DNA from 2 places in the Bradyrhizobium sp. HKCCYLRH2060 genome. Region 1 is predicted to be linked to the other one. Evidence: riboswitches for the same ligand, from Rfam matches in the RefSeq annotation. Region 1 holds a riboswitch; the other holds the start of a gene.
What was found. A riboswitch is a leader RNA that binds a small molecule or an ion and turns the genes downstream of it on or off. The one in region 1 is predicted to bind cobalamin.

Region 1 (4,413 bases):
ATATCGCCGGCGCGCAGGTTGATCTCGGAGGCGGAGCCGGCGCCTTCGACCAGCACGATGTCGGCATCAGCAGCCAGATGGTGAAAGCTCTCGAGCACCGTATTCATCAATTGCGGCTTCATCGCCTGATAGGCCGATGCCTTGGCGTTGCCGATCACGCGGCCCTGCACCACGACCTGCGACCCGATCTCGCTCTGCGGCTTCAGCAGCACCGGGTTCATGTGCACCGTCATCGGCCGCCGCGCCGCGCGCGCCTGCAGCGCCTGGGCGCGGCCGATCTCGCCGCCATCCGTGGTGACGGCGGCGTTGTTCGACATGTTCTGCGGCTTGAACGGCGCCACTTTCAGGCCGCGCAAGGTCAGCGCACGCGCGAGCCCAGCGACGATCAGCGATTTGCCGACGTCGGAGCCGGTGCCCTGGAACATGATGGCGCGCGCGCTCATGAGCCTAGTACTCGATGCCTTCCTGCGCCTTCACGCCGGCCGCGAAATGATGCTTCACGAGGTTCATCTCGGTGACGAGATCGGCGGCCTCGATCAGCTCCGGCTTGGCGTTGCGGCCGGTGACGACGACGTGCAGATCGGGACGGCGCCCTGCGAGCGTGGCGACGACGTCGGCGATATCAAGATGATCGTAGCGCAGCGCGATGTTGAGCTCATCGAGAACGAGCAGCCGGATCGACGGATCCGCCATCAGCTCCTTTGCCTTGGCCCAGGCGCGCTCGGCCGCGGCGACGTCGCGCGCACGATCCTGGGTCTCCCACGTGAAGCCTTCCCCGAGCGTGTGCCACGACACCTGGTCGCCGAACGTCTCGATCGCCTTGCGCTCGCCGGTTTCCCACGCGCCCTTGCCGAACTGCACGATGCCGATGCGAAAGCCGCGGCCGATCGCGCGCAGCATCAGGCCCCACGCCGCCGTCGATTTGCCCTTGCCCTTGCCGGTGTGAACGATGAGCAGGCCCTTCTCCACGGTCTTGGAGGCGACCTCGGCATCCTGCACCGCCTTGCGGTTCTCCATCTTCGCCTTGTGGCGGGAATTGTCGGCGCTTTCGGTCACGGGCATGTTCTCCTTGTCACTTCAAAGTCAGCGGCAGTCCTGCCGCCATCAGGATCACGCGATCGGCCACGGCCGCGACGTCCTGGTTCAGTCGACCCTGGGCGTCGCGAAAGGCGCGGGCCAGCGCATTGTCCGGCACGATGCCCAGCCCGACTTCGTTGGACACGGCCACGATGGGGCCATTCGCGCTCCTGAGCGCATCGATCAGCTCGGCACATCTGGCCGGTACGTCCATGTCGGCGAGCATCACATTGCTGAGCCAGAGCGTCAGGCAATCGATCAGCATCGGCGTGCCCGAATCTCCATGTGCCCGGATGAGGCCGGCGAGATCATGTGTCGTTTCCAGCGTCTGCCATCCCTCAATGCGGCGCGCCTTGTGCTGGGCGATCCGGTCGGTCATTTCGGCGTCGAACGCCTGCGCGGTCGCAACATAGGTCCAAGGCGGCGGGTAGGCGGTGACGAGGGTCTCGGCATGGCGACTCTTGCCCGAGCGCGCGCCGCCGAGCACCAGCGTCAGGCGCGGCAGGACGGGGTGCGGCGGGGCAGGGACCATGGGGACGATTCCGATTGACGGGCTTTGACGCGACCCGTATCTAACAGATGACGGTTCTCCGAAAGGAGAGATTTAGGGAACACGGTGCGGGTTCTTGACCCAAGGCCGTGGCTGCCCCCGCAACTGTAATCGGCGAGTGTGAGGCCAAGACACCACTGGGAAACCGGGAAGGTGGCCTGATGCAGCGACCCGAGAGCCAGGAGACCTGCCGTCGACATTGCTGTTGGCCGACCCGTCGCGCGGGGAGTCGCGATGCTGGTTCTGATCCCGCCGGGATGGGCGGGATGCCGTCGGATGCAGCGCATCGTCCGGTCCTCTGGGGAGCCGGCAAGCGACGGAGACGGCCATGAAGTTGACCCGTACCACGACCTTTGCAGCCGCGAGCCTGTTGCTGCTCGCCGCCGATCCCGCCTTCGCGCATCACATGATGGGCGGCAAGCTGCCGCAGACGTTTGCGCAGGGGATGCTGTCCGGCCTCGGCCATCCCATCATCGGAATCGACCATCTGGCGGCGATCGTGGGCGCAGGCATCGTTGCAGCTCTTCTGGGCCGCGGCTTCGCGCCGGTGCTCGCCTTCACCACCGCGATGATCGCGGGCGTCGGCCTGCATGTGGCCAAGGCCAACATCCCCGCTGCCGAGCTGCTGGTCGGCCTGACCACCGCCGTGGTCGGGCTGGTGGTGGTGATGCGTGGGCGTTTCGGCGTGTTGCCGGTTGCCGGCCTGTTCGCCGTGACCGGCCTCGTCCACGGATATGCGCTGGGTGAATCGATCGTCGGCGCCGAGAACTCTCCGCTTGGAGCCTATCTCGCCGGGCTGCTCGTGATCCAGACCGTCATCGCGGCCGGTGCGTTCCTCGGCACTAGGCTGCTGTCGGCGAAGGCCAAGGCGGCTGCGCCGCTGGCGCTGCGGCTCGCGGGCGCTGCCATCGTGCTGGTGGGCGGCGTTGCCGCCGCAACGGCCGCCGGCGTGATCGGTTGATTGATGATCGCATCGGAGACTGGAGAGACGACGCTGTTCGTCTGCGTCACCTGCCGCACGCAGGCGCCTGAAGCTGCGCCGCCGGACGAGCCGCGGGCCGGTGCCCGTTTGCTCGCAGCCATCGAGACGGTGCCGGCCGCGCAGCGCGCCGGCGTCACCGTTGTCGGTGTCGAGTGCCTGTCGAACTGCAATCGTGCGTGCACGGTTGCGGTGACGGCGCCGGGCAAATGGACCTATGTGCTCGGCGCGCTCGATCCGGATCTGCATGCGCGGGATGTGCTGGCATTCGCGCAGCTGCATCAGCGCCATGATGCGGGCCTGCCGGCCTGGCGCGAGCGCCCGGAATACATCCGCAAGAACACCGTCGCGCGCGTGCCTGCGCTGTCGGCGCCACGCTGAAACCGAGAGATCGCATCGCCATGACGAAGTCGTTCGCCAAGACGCCTTGCACCATCGTCACCGGTTTTCTCGGCGCCGGCAAGACGACGCTGGTGCGCAATCTGATCGAGACCGCGAACGGCCGCCGGCTCGCCATCATCGTCAACGAGTTCGGCGACGTCGGCATCGACGGCGACATCCTGAAGGGCTGCGGCGTGCCGGACTGTCCGGAGGATCGCATCGTCGAGCTGTCGAACGGCTGTCTGTGCTGCACCGTCGCCGACGATTTCGTGCCCGCGCTCAGGAGCCTGCTGGATCAGAAGGAGCCGCCGGAGCATATCGTGATCGAGACCTCGGGGCTGGCGCTGCCGAAGCCGCTGGTGCAGGCCTTCAACTGGCCCGAGATCGCGACGCGTGTCACGGTCGACGGCGTCGTGGCGGTCGTCGACGGCCCGGCGGTGGTTGCGGGCCGCTTCGCCGACGATCCGGAAGCGCTCGCGGCGCAGCGCGCCACCGATGCCTCGCTCGATCACGACAACCCGCTGGAGGAGGTCTACGAGGACCAGCTGCTGTGCGCCGATCTCGTCGTGATGAACAAGAGCGATCTGATGAGCGAGGAGCAGCGCAAGGATGTCGCCGCCGAGATTGCCGCCAAGGTGCAGCGCGCCGTCAAGGTGATCGCGACCGAGCATGGCAGGCTGTCGGCGTCGGTGCTGCTCGGGCTCGGCGCCGCGGCGGAGGATGATCTCGCCGCCCGGCCGTCGCATCACGACAACGAGGCCGAGCATGATCACGACGATTTTGAGAGCTTCGTGCTCGACGTCCCGGCGCAGGCCTCGCCCGATGCGCTCGTCGACCGCATCGCGGCCGCCGTCGATGCGCATGATGTCTTGCGGGTGAAAGGGTTCGTGGAGGTTGCCGGCAAGCCGCTGCGCCTCCTCGTGCAGGCCGTGGGCAGCCGCATCCAGCATCAGTTCGAGCGCCCGTGGCGCTCGGGCGAATCGCGGCAGGGGCGGTTGGTGATCATCGGCGAGCGCGGCCTCGATGCCGCCGCCATCCAGAGCCTGATCACAGGGTAGGCGCCACCGATGCACCTGCTGGCGACAACGGGCGGGGATCTCGACGACCTCGAACAGGCCGTGGATCTTGCGCAGTCGCCGGCCGAGATCGTCGTGCTGTCGTTCTCGGACACCGACCTGTCGGCGTTGGCCGAAGCCTGGACCGCGACGTCGACCGAGCTGCCGAGCCTGCGCCTCGCCAGCCTGAAGCGGCTGAAGCATCCGATGTCGGTCGATCTCTACGTCGACCGCGTCGTGCTCGGCGCGCGCGCCGTCGTCGTGCGCTGTCTCGGCGGGCTCGACTATTGGCGCTACGGGCTGGAGCGCATCGCGTCGGCCTGCCGCAGCCGCAACATTCTGTTCGCGGCACTGCCGGGCGATGATCGCGC
Region 2 (4,413 bases), on a different contig from region 1:
CACAACGGTGGCGCTCAGCGCCGCGACGCCGATCATGGCGCCCCAGGCCAGCGTGTTGGCATCCACCGGATAGTGCAGCGCGCCGAAGCCGATGCCCTGGTTGACCAGCCAGGCGCCGAGCATCGCCGGCAGCGCCGAGCGCAGCGGCAGCATGGCGGCGGCGATCACGGCGAAGGCCGCAAACGGCGTCGCGCAGGCGAACACAAAGCTCGCCAGCGCGCAGGCCGCTGTCAGCAGCGCAAAGCAGAATGTCGCGGCATGCGCTTGCGGGACGGGCGCAAGGCGAACTTCGGAAGGGGAGCGGTCGAGAGTGTCTAGAGCCATGGAACATCTCCTGTTGGTGGAATTGTAGTCCAGTTTCGCGGTGGCTGTCAGCCGCCGCGGTATGCCGTCAGTGCACGCCTGATGTCGCCACCCGGATGCCGCCGAACACACCGAAGCCGGGCGCCAGGAACCCGGTCGGGTTCTGGTACTGGCGGTTGAATAGATTATCGATCCGGCCGAACAGCTTGACCTGGTTGGACAGCGCGTAGTCGCCGCGCAGGTTCACGACCGTGTAGCCGGGCGCGACGAGGCCCGTGGTCATGCCGTCGCGGCTGACGTCGAGCCAGTTGCCGATGCGCAGCACGGTGGCAGACAGCGTCAGCGCATCGAGTGGTGTCCACACCGCCGTGGCGCTCCATTTCTCCTTCGGCCGCCGCAATAGCTGCTGGCCGGTGGCCGCATCGACCGCGCGGGTGAAGGTGTAGTCCGCACGCAGCGAGATCCGGTCGGTCAACTTCGCCGCCACAAAACTCTCGGTGCCTTCGGTGGTCGCGAGGCCGACATTGGCATAGGAGGTGAAGGTCGCGTTGAAATTGATCAGGTTGGTGATGCTGTTGTGGAAGTAGGTCGCGCCGAAGCGGATGCGATCGGAAAACAGCGGCTGTTCGAAGCCGGCGTCGTAGCCGGTGCTCTGCTCCGGCTTCAGGTTGGGATTGGCGAAGAAGTTGAACGCCGGAAAATCCTGGTGCAGCTGACTCAAGGTCGGTGCCTTGAAGCCGGTGCCGTAGCTGGCCTTCATCTTGGTCCCGGTGAGCGGCAGGATCACCGCCGGCGCGATGCGGTAGGTGCCATGGCCGCCGAACTGGTCGTTGACGTCGTTGCGCAGGCTCGCGACCACAAACCAGCGTTTCGCGAACTCCGTCTGCAGCTCGATGAAGCCGGCCTTGTTGCCGTTCTCGGCGGAAAGATCAGTTGTTTTCAGCCGCTCGGTCTGCCGCTCGAGGCCGACGACGAGATTGTTGTGCGGCGCCAGTTCGGTCACCGCGTGCCAGTCATATTTGATGCGCTCGCCGGTTGCGACCGCGGCCACGGGATTGCCCGCCGTCAGATCGGACGACCAGTTGTTCACGTAGTTGACACCGAAATAGTTCCTGATGCGGCCGCCGAGCAGCGACCACACGGCTTCCTCGCGCGTCCCCAGCTGGTGGACGGTGTGGTTGCTCCTGATAGCATCGGGAACGCCGGGAAAGCCGCTGTCGCCGGTGAACAGCAGGGTGGCGTCGGTGTATCGAATCACCGAGTTCAACGTCCAGGCCTCGTTGAGATCGACGCCGAGCTTGGACGAGGCGGTCACGTTGTCGTAGGCGTTGCCGATCGCCTTCTGCCCGGCCGGGAGCAGTTGCCATGGCGTCACCGGCACATCGCCGGCGTGCAGATGCGCGACATTGACCGCGTAGTTGACATTGTCTTGTGAGCCGCTGACGCCGGCCGACTGGTTGAAGGTCTTGAACGACCCGCTCTCGACCGAGGCGGTCGCCCGCGCCGGGCCGTCGCCCTTGCGCGTGATCACCGAGATCACGCCGCCGATCGCATCGGAGCCGTACAGCCCGCTCTGCGGCCCGCGCAGCACCTCGAGCTGCTGGATGTCGGCAGCGAGCAGATGCGCGAAATCGAACGCACCGTTGCCGTTGGTGACGTCGCCGACGTCGATGCCGTCGATGATGAGCTTGGTGTGGTTGGCATTGGTGCCGCGCATGAAGACGTTGGTCTGGCCGCCCGGGCCGCCGGCCTGCACGACGTTCAATCCGGGGACGGTGCTCAGGATGTCCGGCACGGTGCGGGCCTGCTGCGCGGCGATGTCCTTGTCGGTCACCACCGTGATCGCATTCGCGACGTTGGCGACCGGCGTCACGATGCCGGCCGGGCTGACCGCGACGGGCGGGCTGGCCGGCGATTCCGGCTTTGCCGCCGGCATCTGTTGATGCGCGGCGTTGCCGGCTCTGCGGGGGATGGCCGGTTTCGGAGCGATCGGCCGGTGCGGCGGGTCGACCTCGACCGGCGGCAGCAGATCGGGCGAGGCGGATTGCTGCGCCGTTGCGGGGGAGGGACCGAGCAGCGCGAACGACGAGAGGAGGCAGAACGACGACAGAAGGGCGCGACGGCGCCTGGCATGGGGAACGGGAGACACGAGTGACCTCGGCATGACGTCAGTGGCACGTCACCGCGAACGAGGTCTCATGCACGCCTTTGCAGGCCTGCCTGAAAACGATGCCAATAACGCCCCGACCGGCATCCTCGCGTGTGACCACGGCTGACGGCAGGTCTCCTGGCTCGCGGGTCGTCACCTCCACGTCGCCTTCCCGGGACCGAGATTTCCCAGTGGCCTCTGACGCGAGATTCGCCGCTTACAGTTGCGGGGGCAGCTGCGGCCTTCGGTCACGTCCCTTGCGAGACGTCTCCGGCACCGCATTCCCTATTGAGCCCCGGTCGAGGGGCACCGTCGCCGTCACCGTAGGAGTGCGGGCGCACCAAAGTCAATCCGGCGCCCGGTGATCTCCTGGCGATAACGCGCTGGCGTGGATTGCGTGTGGCGAACTCTCTCGGCCGCCGCGTTCGGCGTGAGATACCCGGCGCCCGCGACGCCCCACAGCTGTCGTTCGCAGGGACGACAGCGGGATGTGAGGCGCGAATCAATTCCGGCGCGGATCGCTTGCGAGCGCCGCTTACTTCTCGACCTTGTTGTGCACCATCCAGAACCGCAGGGTGCGCTGGGCGGTGTCGAGGGACAGGCGGGAATAGTCGCGTTCCGCGAGCTTCAGCGTGTCGCTGTCGATGGCGTGCTTGATCGGCCGGTGGGTCAGGATCTTCGCCACCACCGACCAGGCCAGCCCGGCGGCACGGCAGGGGATCAGCACGATGTCGGTGCGCGGGCCCTCCAGCACCTTGGCCATCATCTCGGTCGGGACGTTGTTGAGCAGGCCGAGTGCGGCGGACACCTCGCCGAAGCGGCGGGTCTCGGCGAAGAAGGCGATGGCGGCATCGTTGAGCTCGTTCAGCCCCTTCATGCGCTTGACGGCCTCTTCGGCCAGCGTGAAGTCGCGCCCGATCAGGCCGCCGTCGCTGCGCGCAACGTCGGCGATCGCCTTGAGGATCTTCTTGATCTCCTGCTGCAACGCCGGCGGCGCCGAGGCCATCAACTTGGCGCGCACGGCTTCGGTTGCGCGGCGCAGGAGGTCGCGCAGATGCTTGGTAGGCAGGTCGATGCGCAGCCCGATGATCTCGGACAATTCGTCGTCGTCCTCGGCATGCGCCATCATCCCGGAATAGCCGGTCTCGGAGAAGCGCGCGGTCTGGTTGTTGGCGAGCTTGCGGATGACCCGGCGCTCGCCGCGGTCGACGATGATGTCGGTCACCGCCTCGGTCAGATGCGGGCGGCTGGAGATCGCCATCAGGTGATCCTGGCCCTTGGTCGCCGCGACCTCCACCAGCGTATGCTCGGTGAGCCGGCTCGAGTGCATCAGCACGTTCTCGGCCACCGAGATTTCATCGTCGCGGGCGAGCTGCTGGATCAATTCGACGGGCGCATAGTCGACCGGCGCGAGATGCTTGCTGAGCTCGGCCCGCGCGCGGGTCTCGACCCGCGAGACCAGCATGCACAGCACGTTGTCGAACACCTTGATCTGGTCCTCGCTGAGGCGTTCGCCGTCATGCAGGAACAGGTTGGTGACCTGGCGCAGCGTGTTGACGCGCTTCGCCGAGGAGCCGCTGCGGACGGCTTCTTCGAGTTCGGTGATGATGGAGTTTTCTGAAAGCGGAAGCTGTTCTGGCTGTGACACGATCGCGCTCGTTGGTCCGGATTGCCGGAGCGACAGCAACGCGTGTGGGATCCGCTGCAAGGCTTTCGGCCGGGGCAGTTTTCGGCACGGGCGATAACAATGCGTTAGGGGCGGAGGGCGTAGTACTCCGGAGAAACACGGATACGGAAAATTAAGACGATACGCATAGAGGGGAAGACGGGTCGGAGCCCGGCCTTTCGGAGATTCGCCGGACAATCGATGGAATGAGGTGCGATCACCTCCTTGCAGACCCGGCGAAGACAGGCGAGCGAGGCGGAAAGGTTAACGATCTCATAAGGTCACAAACCTTCCT

Region 2: it holds a riboswitch for cobalamin, as region 1 does, so the genes downstream of both, ACQR10_RS23440 (TonB-dependent receptor domain-containing protein) here and ACQR10_RS29535 (HupE/UreJ family protein) in region 1, are expected to answer to the same signal.

What each region holds. Positions count from the first base shown of each region.
Region 1 is NZ_JBNPUK010000021.1:47,347-51,759, reverse strand. It holds gene ACQR10_RS29550 (cobyric acid synthase) at 1-443, opposite strand, end outside; gene cobO (cob(I)yrinic acid a,c-diamide adenosyltransferase) at 448-1,056, opposite strand; gene cobU (bifunctional adenosylcobinamide kinase/adenosylcobinamide-phosphate guanylyltransferase) at 1,073-1,609, opposite strand; cobalamin riboswitch at 1,644-1,836, shown strand; gene ACQR10_RS29535 (HupE/UreJ family protein) at 1,956-2,588, shown strand; gene ACQR10_RS29530 (DUF1636 domain-containing protein) at 2,592-2,987, shown strand; gene cobW (cobalamin biosynthesis protein CobW) at 3,008-4,045, shown strand; gene cobN (cobaltochelatase subunit CobN) at 4,055-4,413, shown strand, end outside.
Region 2 is NZ_JBNPUK010000012.1:253,610-258,022, forward strand. It holds gene ACQR10_RS23435 (hypothetical protein) at 1-324, opposite strand, end outside; gene ACQR10_RS23440 (TonB-dependent receptor domain-containing protein) at 392-2,452, opposite strand; cobalamin riboswitch at 2,564-2,781, opposite strand; gene ACQR10_RS23445 (DUF2336 domain-containing protein) at 2,988-4,100, opposite strand.